Regions from separate parts of the Methylobacterium sp. WL9 genome, predicted to be linked through region 1. Evidence: predicted binding sites of a transcription regulator. Region 1 holds the regulator's gene; each other region holds the start of a gene.
What was found. Region 1 encodes PhoB, which activates phosphate uptake and scavenging genes when phosphate is short. Its sites were predicted from a motif close to TGTCATNNANCTGTCAT; they were not measured.
Positions count from the first base shown of each region.

Region 2: the regulator PhoB is predicted to act here: its motif matches at 2,011-2,027, upstream of FV217_RS07875 (inorganic phosphate transporter).
Region 3: the regulator PhoB is predicted to act here: its motif matches at 1,380-1,396, upstream of FV217_RS11955 (Orn/Lys/Arg decarboxylase N-terminal domain-containing protein).

Region 1 covers NZ_VRVE01000010.1:50,515-53,764, reverse strand. Annotated here, with positions in the region: gene FV217_RS06355 (cell envelope integrity EipB family protein) at 1-100, opposite strand, end outside; gene FV217_RS06350 (GcrA family cell cycle regulator) at 680-1,222, shown strand; gene phoB (phosphate regulon transcriptional regulator PhoB) at 1,422-2,120, opposite strand; gene phoU (phosphate signaling complex protein PhoU) at 2,154-2,867, opposite strand; gene pstB (phosphate ABC transporter ATP-binding protein PstB) at 2,912-3,250, opposite strand, start outside.
Region 2 covers NZ_VRVE01000015.1:31,713-34,962, reverse strand. Annotated here, with positions in the region: gene FV217_RS07880 (NAD-dependent epimerase/dehydratase family protein) at 1-42, opposite strand, end outside; gene FV217_RS07875 (inorganic phosphate transporter) at 110-1,747, opposite strand; gene FV217_RS07870 (hypothetical protein) at 2,182-2,415, shown strand; gene FV217_RS07865 (hypothetical protein) at 2,447-3,166, opposite strand.
Region 3 covers NZ_VRVE01000034.1:11,322-14,571, reverse strand. Annotated here, with positions in the region: gene FV217_RS11965 (ParA family protein) at 1-110, shown strand, start outside; gene FV217_RS11960 (ParB/RepB/Spo0J family partition protein) at 200-1,102, shown strand; gene FV217_RS11955 (Orn/Lys/Arg decarboxylase N-terminal domain-containing protein) at 1,446-3,250, shown strand, end outside.

The DNA of each region.
Region 1 (3,250 bases):
GCGCCGCCTCGGGCGTCGCAGGCGCACCCTGCGTCGCCGCCGCGGCGGCGGGCATCGCGGACGCGACGAGGAAGCAGGCGGTCGCGAGGCTGGGGCGCATGAGGTCTCCCGAAGCGGTCAGGGGGGCGATGACGGGACGGCCGCCGATCGTTGCGAGAACCCGCGGCCGAACCGGCATGCAGAAGGTTCCGAGGGCTTCACATAGGCGTTCGACGGCGCCCGGCAAACCGGGCCTGCCGCTTCCCGACAATACTATCCGACCGGCACTGACAGCCGCGAAAACGACCGTTCTGCAACAGAATACGAAAATTGTGTCGCGGACACCGACTTTGGCCGGACTATCCGGCTCTTTCGGATCGCTCGAAATCTGCATTGTTTCACATGTGAATCGTGCGTGATGCGGACTTGACGCTCGAAAACCGGGCCTGAGGTTTATTCTCCTCGCGCGATCCGCTTTTCGCGTCTCCCTTTGCCGTTGGAAACCATCACGCCCCCCAACGCGACGCTTGCACCGGGATCGAGCCGTCCTGTAGGTTCGCCTTGTCTGCGGGGCGACACCCGGCGGACCATTCGACAGGTCGCCGGAACGCGCGTGGCGGGCTTGTTTTGCGTATCGCCGTCCAACACCACCGCGCGGAGCACCGGGCCATCGATGAGCGCGACTGAATCGGAGGGGGCCATGGTGGAAGCTGTCCCGAGCTGGACCGACGAGCGCGTCGAGTCGCTGCGCCGCCTTTGGGAAGAGGGCTTGAGCGCGAGCCAGATCGCCGCGCAGCTCGGCGGCGTCACCCGCAACGCGGTCATCGGCAAGGTTCACCGGCTCGGCCTCGCCGGCCGCGTCAAGCCAAACGGCGCCGCCGGACAGGTGACGGGCCGCAAGAAGCCCGGCCTCGAGGCGGAGGCCGCCGTCGTTCTGGCCGAAGAGCCGACGCTGCCGGAACCGCCGGCCGTGATCTCGCACCGGCCTGCACCCAATTTTCCGCTGGTAGCCCCGGTGGCGGTGGCCGAGCCCAACGGTCTGGCCGTCTCGGAGCGGGTCACGATCATGGATCTGCGGGAGTCGATGTGCCGCTGGCCCCTCGGCGACCCGACCTCGCCGGATTTCCGCTTCTGCGGCGGTCGCGCGATCACCGGCCTGCCCTATTGCACGGCGCATGCCCAGATCGCCTACCAGCCCGCGGCAGAACGCAAGCGCGACAGGCGCGTGGCCGGAATCCGCTGATTTTTCGAGGATGCCCGGCTGAGCTGCGCCGGGTTCCGCTCCATTCCGTCCTTGCTTCGCTGCGCCCGCGATGACGGTGGAGAGGCCTCGATCAGGCTGCAAAAAAGTGGCAACGGTTTCTTGCGCGGAGCCTGTTCTAAACTTTTGAATCGATGACGTTTTCTGCGTTTTGATCGATTCGATCAACACGCCGCGTGATCTACGCCTCCGAAAACATCTCGTCGAACGAGTAACCCGAGCCGCGCACGGTGCGGATCGGATCGTTCTGCTTGGCGCGGTTGATGGCCTTGCGCAGCCGGCCGACATGGACGTCGACGGTGCGCTCGTCGATGTAGACGTCGTGGCCCCAGACACCGTCGAGCAGTTGCTCGCGGGAGAAGACGCGGCCGGGGCTGCGCATCAGGAATTCGAGCAGCTTGAACTCCGTCGGACCGAGATGGATCTCGCGGCCCGAGCGCCGGATGCGGTGGCTGAGGCGGTCGAGCTCGATGTCGCCGGCCGCAAGCGTGCTGGAAACGTGCGCGGGCTTGGTCCGCCGTAGCAGCGCGCGCACGCGGGCCAGCAACTCCGGCACCGAGAACGGCTTGACGATGTAGTCGTCGGCGCCGGTGGCGAGACCGCGGACCCGGTCGCCCTCCTCGCCGCGCGCGGTGAGCATGATGATAGGCAGGCGCTCCGTCTCGCGCCGGGCGCGGATGCGCCGGCACAGCTCGATCCCCGAGAGGCCCGGCACCATCCAGTCGAGCAGGATCAGGTCGGGCAGCTGCTCGCGCAGCAGCAGGTCGGCCTCGTCGCCGCGCGTGGCGCAGACGACCTCGAAGCCCTCGGCTTCGAGGTTGTAGCGCAGGAGGGTGGTGAGGGACTCTTCGTCCTCGACGATCAGGATACGCGCGTTCATGGGTCGCCCGGCGGGCTCGTTTCGCTCCAAACCTTAGACGCTCGGCTCGACGGTCGCATAGTTCGACGCATCGTTCTTCGGACGTTCTCCCGCCAGCGTTTCCCCGGTGACGAGGTAATGGATCGTCTCGGCGATGTTGGTGGTGTGGTCGCCGATGCGCTCGACGTTCTTGGCGCAGAACAGGAGGTGCGTGCAGAACGAGATGTTGCGCGGATCTTCCATCATGTAGGTCAGGAGCTCGCGGAACAGCGAGTTGTAGAGCGCGTCGATGGCGCCGTCGCGCTCCCAGACGTCGTGCGCGGCATCGAGGTTGCGGCTCGAATAGGCGTCGAGCACGTCCTTGAGCTGCTCCTGCACGAGGTCGCTCATGTGCTCCACGCCGAGCACGATCTTCTGCGGCTGGGGCTGGTCGGCGATGGCGACGACGCGCTTGGCGATGTTCTTGGCGAGATCGCCGATCCGCTCGAGGTCGCCCGAGACGCGGATGCCGGAGATGGTCTCGCGTAGGTCGATGGCGAGCGGCTGGCGGCGCGCGATCAGCAGCACCGAGCGCTCCTCGATCTCGCGCTGGAGGATGTCGAGGCGCTTGTCGGCGGCGATGACCGCCTGGGCCAGCGCCGTGTCGCGGCGGACCAGCGCCACGGTGGCATCGGTCACCATCTTCTCGGCGACGCCGCCCATCTCGGCGATCTGGCGGCGCAGGTCTTCGAGATCCTGATCGTAGGACGAGACGATGTGGTCGGGCATGTCGAGGCTCCGGCGCGGGCCAAATCGATGAAGGGAAACCAGGCTCAGCCGAAGCGGCCGGTGATGTAGTCCTGGGTCTGGCGCTGGTCCGGGTTCATGAAGATCTTCGTCGTCGGCGCGAACTCGACGAGTTCGCCGAGATACATGAAGGCCGTGAACTGCGAGATTCGCGCCGCCTGCTGCATGTTGTGCGTGACGATGACGATCGTGAACTCGGAGCGAAGCTGCTCGATCAGTTCTTCGATGCGGCCCGTGGAGATCGGATCGAGGGCCGAGGTCGGCTCGTCGAACAGGATCACCTCGGGGCGCTGGGCCACCGAGCGGGCAATGCAGAGGCGCTGCTGCTGGCCGCCGGAGAGCCCGGTGCCGGCCTGCTTCATCTT
Region 2 (3,250 bases), on a different contig from region 1:
GCCGATGAATCCGGCCGAGCCGGTGACGAGGACGCGTGTCATGCCGTTCCGCCGCTGAGAAGGAGCGCTCTCTTCCCTCACGCGGCGGCGAAACGCAAAGTCCCGGGCGTCAGAACACGTGGCGCAGGATGAAGAACAAGCCGCCGGCCAGCGTGATCGCGGCGGGCAACGTCAGCACCCAGGCGAGTGCCATGTTGCGCACCGTGGAGGCCTGCAGGCCGGAGCCGTTGGCCGCCATGGTGCCGGCCACGCCGCTCGACAGGATGTGCGTCGTGGAGACCGGCAGGCCGTAGACCTCGGCGAGCCCGATGGTGCCGGCGGCGACGAGTTCCGCCGAGGCGCCCTGGGCGTAGGTGAGGTGGGTCTTGCCGATCTTCTCGCCGACGGTGACCACGATGCGCTTCCAGCCGACCATGGTGCCGAGGCCGAGCGCCAGCGCCACGCAGACCTTCACCCAGGAGGGAATGAAGCGGGTGCCCTCGTTGAGCAGGTTCGCGTAGGTCTTGAGGGTGCCCTTGTCCGCGTCCGACAGGGTGGCGCCGGAGGCCGGGAGCAGGCGCACCGCGTCCGAGGCGAGGTACATGTCGTTGCGCACGTTCGAGGTCGCCGCCGCCGGGACCTGGCGGATCGAGCCGTAATTCTTCACCGAGGCCGCGATGTCGTTGGAGAGTGTCGCGAGGGCGGCGAAGACGTCCGGCGTGTTCAGGTGCTTGGTCTTCAACGCGTCGCCGACGACCTTGCGCGCCGCGGCGGCGTCGGTGGAGGCGGACAGGCCATCGGCGTGGCTCGCGAACACCGCGCTCGCGCCCTGCGACTTCTCGATGAAGGCCGGGGTGGTCTCGTCCGACATGGTGCGGTTGAGGGCGTAGGCCGTGGGCGCCGCGCCGATCAGGATCAGCATGATCAGGCCCATGCCCTTCTGGCCGTCGTTGCCGCCGTGGAAGAACGAGACCAGCGTGCAGGTCAGGATCAGCAGGCCGCGAATCAGGAGCGGCGGCGGCGCTTCGCCCTTCGGCGCCTCGTAGAGCGTCTTGTTCCGCACGGTGTATTTCAGGGCGAGGAGCAGCAGGGCGGCGGCCACGAAGCCGATCAGCGGCGAGAACAGCAGCGCCTGGAACACCTTGAAGGCCTGGGCCCAGTCGACGCCCGAGGTGCCGTCGCCGCCGCCCATCAGCTGGTTGGCGAGGCCGACGCCGAGCACGGAGCCGATCAGGGCGTGCGAGGACGAGTTCGGCAGGCCGAGCGCCCAGGTGCCGAGGTTCCACAGGATCGCGGCGATGAGCAGCGAGAAAATCATCGCATAGCCCGCCCCCGAGCCGACCTGGAGGATCAGCTCCACCGGCAGCAGCGTGACGATGGCGTAGGCCACCGCGCCGCTCGACAGCATCACGCCGAGGAAGTTGAAGGTGCCGGACCAGACCACCGCGACGAGCGGCGGCATCGAGTGTGTGTAGATTACGGTCGCGACCGCGTTGGCGGTATCGTGAAACCCGTTCACGAACTCGAAGCCGAGCGCGATCAGCAGGGCGAGGCCGAGCAGTGCGAAGGCGCCGACGGCGAGCGGCGATTCGCCGACCGCGTTCATATCGGCGATGAGGCTGACGACGGCGTAACCGAGCCCGGCGATCAGAATCAGCAGGAAGACGATGACGCCGCCGGGATGGATGCCATGATCCAGGCGCGGCCCGCCTTTGCTCTGAGCGGGTTGGCGCGCGTGGGATGACCCGGCGGCGATGGCGTCCGACATGATGGGCAGTGTCCGTCCGAAGTGATGCCGGTGGCCTACAGCCGCCGCATATCAGTTCGGTGACGAAAGCCGCCTGTGCTGCACTTCGGCGGGGATGAAAAGCGCGTGTGATTCGCATTCGCAGAACAGTTGACGGTTAAGCATCGGCACGGGCCGATCCGCCCGTCAGCCATGCGCCTGCTGCGGAGCATGATCGCCAAGTCTTTGTGTGCACCGCACGCTTAAGCAGTCGGGACTTGTTTCCCGGAGCAAGAACCCCAGCTATAACAGCATCATGACACCTGTGCGCTCGGTTTGGCGCGGTTTCGGTTTTTCGGCGTTCCCCTGGAGCGTCGAACAATCCCGTAACCGGCTTGGAGCAGGACAGGCGAATCTCTACGCGCCACCGGGACGGGTCCCGGGGCATTCCGATCATCTCCGCGAGTCCAACCTTCATGAACCAGCTTGTGCGCATGTCGCAGATCAGCGAGGCCGATCCGATCGCAGAGCCGTCCGCCAAGCTCCGTGTGCCGTTCGCGCAGTCGGGTGCTTTCGTCTGCAAGTTCATCATCGGCGAGCCGAACGATCAGGCGCTCTGCTGCGGCGCTCCCGTCGCCGACGGCAAGAGCTGGTGCGCGTTCCACCGGCGTATCGTGTTCGAGCCCGCCCGGCCCGGCCGGCTTCGCTGAACCGGATTAAGGACCGCCCGGCCCGGACCTCTCAGTCGAGGTCTCCGAACCCTCCGCCGCCGAATGGTGACAGGCGCTGCACACGGGTCCCGTCCGGGTACTCGTAGGTTCGCATGCGCATCACCGTGTAACCGGCCTCACGGGCTCGGGCGGCTCGGCTTGCGCGGTCTTCGTCGATCAGCCCGCCCCAGCCCGCCAGACGCCGGTTCGAGGCCGTGGCGGCGTAGGCCCGATACGGGCTGTAGGGTGCCTGGGGTTCCGCTGCGAAGGCGCGGCTGCTGCCGACGGGGCCCGACCTGTATTGCTGTGCCAACCGGCGCGCGGGGCGTTCGACGATCCGCGCTGGCCGCCGGGAGATGACCAGCGGCTTCTCGACCATGCGCGGCCGCACGACGGGGCGGCGCGACCGGTTCGACGCTTCGGATCGCCGGCTTGCCGCGACCGGCTTGACGCCGAGGCTGGCCGCCGCCCGCTCTGCGGGAGTCGTGGCCGGCGCCGAGGCCGTCTCCTGCGTCGGCTTTGCGGCGTCGGTTGGCGCCGTCGTCCCGGCCTTGCCCTCCACCGGCGTGACCGGGCCAGGTGTCTCCTTGACCGTGGAAGGTGCCTCGGGCCCAGCCGAGCCACGCACCGGCGGGTCGGTCCACGACGAGCCGGACGTCTCACCCGCCTTCGTCTGCGCGAGGACCGGGGCTGCACCGAGAAGGAGGCCCAGCATGAGGCTGAAGGCCCCGCACCGCGTTACGACCGACATGGCCACTCTCCCGAAACGTCGCGCAAGTCCCAGGCCGCCAAAAGGTGCCGTACCGTGGCGGAACGGCGTCGGGCTCGGGTGGCG
Region 3 (3,250 bases), on a different contig from region 1:
CGGTGCTGCTCTACGACCTGAAATGCGCCGGCTCGCAGGCCTATCTCCGCCTCGCCTCCGAGGTGATCCAGCGCGAAGGCCGCATACCGCCGCCCGCAGCCGCCGCCTGAATTTTTGTTTTGTCGCGCCCTCTGACGACGAACCGGCGTCCACTTCGTCTGAGAGCACTCACGACGCGTAATGGAGTATCCTGATGGCGATGGCGGATGATGCGGCGCGGCCCAGGCTCGGGCGTGGGCTCGCGGCCCTGATCGGCGATTTCCCCACCGAGCCGCGCGGCAGCTACGACCGCGAGCAGCGCAAGGTCGCGGTGGAATTCCTGCGCCCGAACCCGCGCAACCCGCGCCGCAGCTTTTCGGAGACGGAGCTCAAGGAGCTCTCCGAATCGATCCGGATGCGCGGCGTCATCCAGCCGGTGGTGGTGCGGCCGCTGCCGGGCGTGCCGGGCACCTATGAAATCGTGGCCGGCGAACGCCGCTGGCGCGCGGCGCAGATCGCCGGGCACACGGAGGTGCCGATCGTCGTCCTTCACCTCGACGACAAGGCCTCGCTCGAATACGCGATCCTCGAAAACATCCAGCGCGCCGACCTGAACGCCATCGAGGAGGCTTCGGGCTACGAGCGCCTGATGAGCGAGTTCAAATATACCCAGCGCGAACTCGCCGAGATCCTGGGCAAGAGCCGCAGCCACCTCGCCAACACGCTCCGCTTGCTGCAGTTGCCCCAAGGGATCCAGGATCGCGTCACCAACACCGAGATCAGCGCCGGCCATGCCCGTGCGCTGCTCTCCGTACACGATCCCGAAACCGTGGCCCGCCGCATCGTCGCCGAAGGGCTGTCCGTCCGCGACATCGAGGCGATCGCTGCCGCCGAAGCCGAGGTTCAGGCCAACGCCGACGAGACGCCGCAATCCGCAAAACCGCGCCGCGCGGCCGAGAAGGATGCCGGCATCCGCACCCTGGAGCAGACGCTCGCCAAGGCGCTGGGCTTCGGCGTCGCCGTGAAGGCGCGGCCATCGGGCGAAGGTGAGATCCGGATCCGCTACAGCAACGCGGACGAGTTCGCGGCGTTGTGCCGGAAGCTCGACGCGGGCGTGGCCTGAAGGACGCAACAAACGAGCTTGCGCCCCCTTTCCCGGACACCTGCAGCGCCGCGGAATGTGATCCGGGATCCAGCGTAGGAAGGGACGCGCAGCGGCACGACACGAACGGCGTAAGCGTTTGACGCTTCGCGGGTTTTTGTGCCGGACCCCGGATCGGGTTCGGCTTGCGCTCCACCCGTCCGGGGAAGGGCGCGGTGGATATGAAGCGGGCGTCCGGCGACAATCGGCTTGCCCGCTCCGCCCCCCAAAACACCGTTTCCCACTCACTCCTCACCTTCGTCATTGAATCGTCACCGAGCATCCGGCAACAGGGCGCGGCCAACCCCAGCGGAGCCGTTGCCCCATGGACTTCCATCGCCGCTTTACCGTGCTGATGTGCACGCCGACCTTCGACCCGGACGATCTCGAAGGCGTGCGCGTCAACCAGATCGTGGCGGCGGTCGAGGGCCGGGGCTTCGAGGTGATCCGGGCGCGCCGCGTCGAGGATGCCTCGATCGCCGTGCAGACCGACGCCGCCATCGGCTGCATGGTCGTCGATTGGGGCAAGCGCGGCCTCGACGGCAAGGCGGCGGCGCTCATCGACATGATGCGCAAGCGCGGCCTCGAGATGCCGATCGTCATCATGGTCCGCCGCAAGCGGCTGGAGGACATCCCGGTCGAGCTGCTCGACTTCATCGACGGCTACATCTTCCTGGCGGAAGAAACCCCGGAATTCATTGCCCGCGGCCTCGTCAGCCGGGTGACGCAATATGCCGAGACCCTCAAGACGCCGTTCTTCGGCGCGCTCGTCGACTACGCCGAGATGGGCAACCAGCTCTGGACCTGCCCGGGCCATAACGGCGGCATCTTCTACAACCGCTCGCCCATCGGCCGGATCTTCGTCGAGCATCTCGGCGAGGCGATCTTTCGCGACGACCTCGACAACTCGGTGCTCGATCTCGGCGACCTGCTGACCCACGAGGGCCCGGCGCTGAAGGCGCAGAAAGAAGCGGCGCAGATCTTCGGCGCCGAAAAGACCTACTTCGTCCTCAACGGCACCTCGGCCTCGAACAAGGTCGTGCTCGGCTCCCTGGTGGCCGAGGGCGACCTCGTCCTGTTCGACCGCAACAACCACAAGGCCGCCCATCACGGCGCCCTGATGATCGCCGGCGGCATCCCGATCTTCCTGGAGACCGACCGCAACGCCTATGGGCTGATCGGGCCGATCTACCACGATGCCCTCGACGAGAAGGCGATCCGCAAGAAGATCAAGCACAACCCGCTGGTGACGGACAAGGAAGCCTGGCGCCGCGAGCGCCCGTTCCGCGTCGCGGTGATCGAGCAATGCACCTATGACGGCACGATCTACGACGCGCGCATGATCGTCGAGAAGATCGGCCACCTCTGCGACTACATCCTGTTCGACGAGGCCTGGGCGGGCTTCATGAAGTTCCACCCGCTCTTCGCCGGCCACTTCGCCATGGGCCTGACCGGGCTCGACGAGACCTCGCCGGGCGTCATCGCCACGCAATCGACCCACAAGCAGCTCGCGAGTTTTTCGCAGGCCTCGCAGATCCACACCAAGGACAGCCACATCCGCGGCCAGACGCGGCGCGTCGAGCATCGCCGCCTCAACGAGAGCTTCCTGGTCCACGCCTCGACTTCGCCCTTCTACCCGATCTTCGCCTCGCTCGATGTCGGCGCGCAGATGATGAAGGGCCGCTCCGGCATGATCCTCTGGGACGACACGATCCGGCTCGGCATCGAGTGGCGCAAGAAGGTCCGCGCCATCCGGCGCGAGTTCGAGGAGAAGGAGGGCGATCCGAAGCGCCGCTGGTTCTTCGACCCTTTCGTGCCCGATACCGCGACGAACGCGGACGGCGACGAGGTGGCCTGGGAGAGCCTGCCCACCGACGTGCTCGCCTCCGACCCCAAGCACTGGGAGCTGAAGCCCGGCGCCCGCTGGCACGGCTTCACGCAGGTCGCGCCCGGCTACGCCATGACCGACCCGAACAAGCTGACGGTCCTCACCCCCGGCTTCGACCGCAAGACCGGCGAGTATGCCGAGCACGGCGTGCCGGCGCCGATCGTGGCGCAATACCTGCGTGAGAACCGGATCGTCGCCGAGAAGAACGATCTCAACTCGCTCCTCTTCCTGCTCACCCCCGG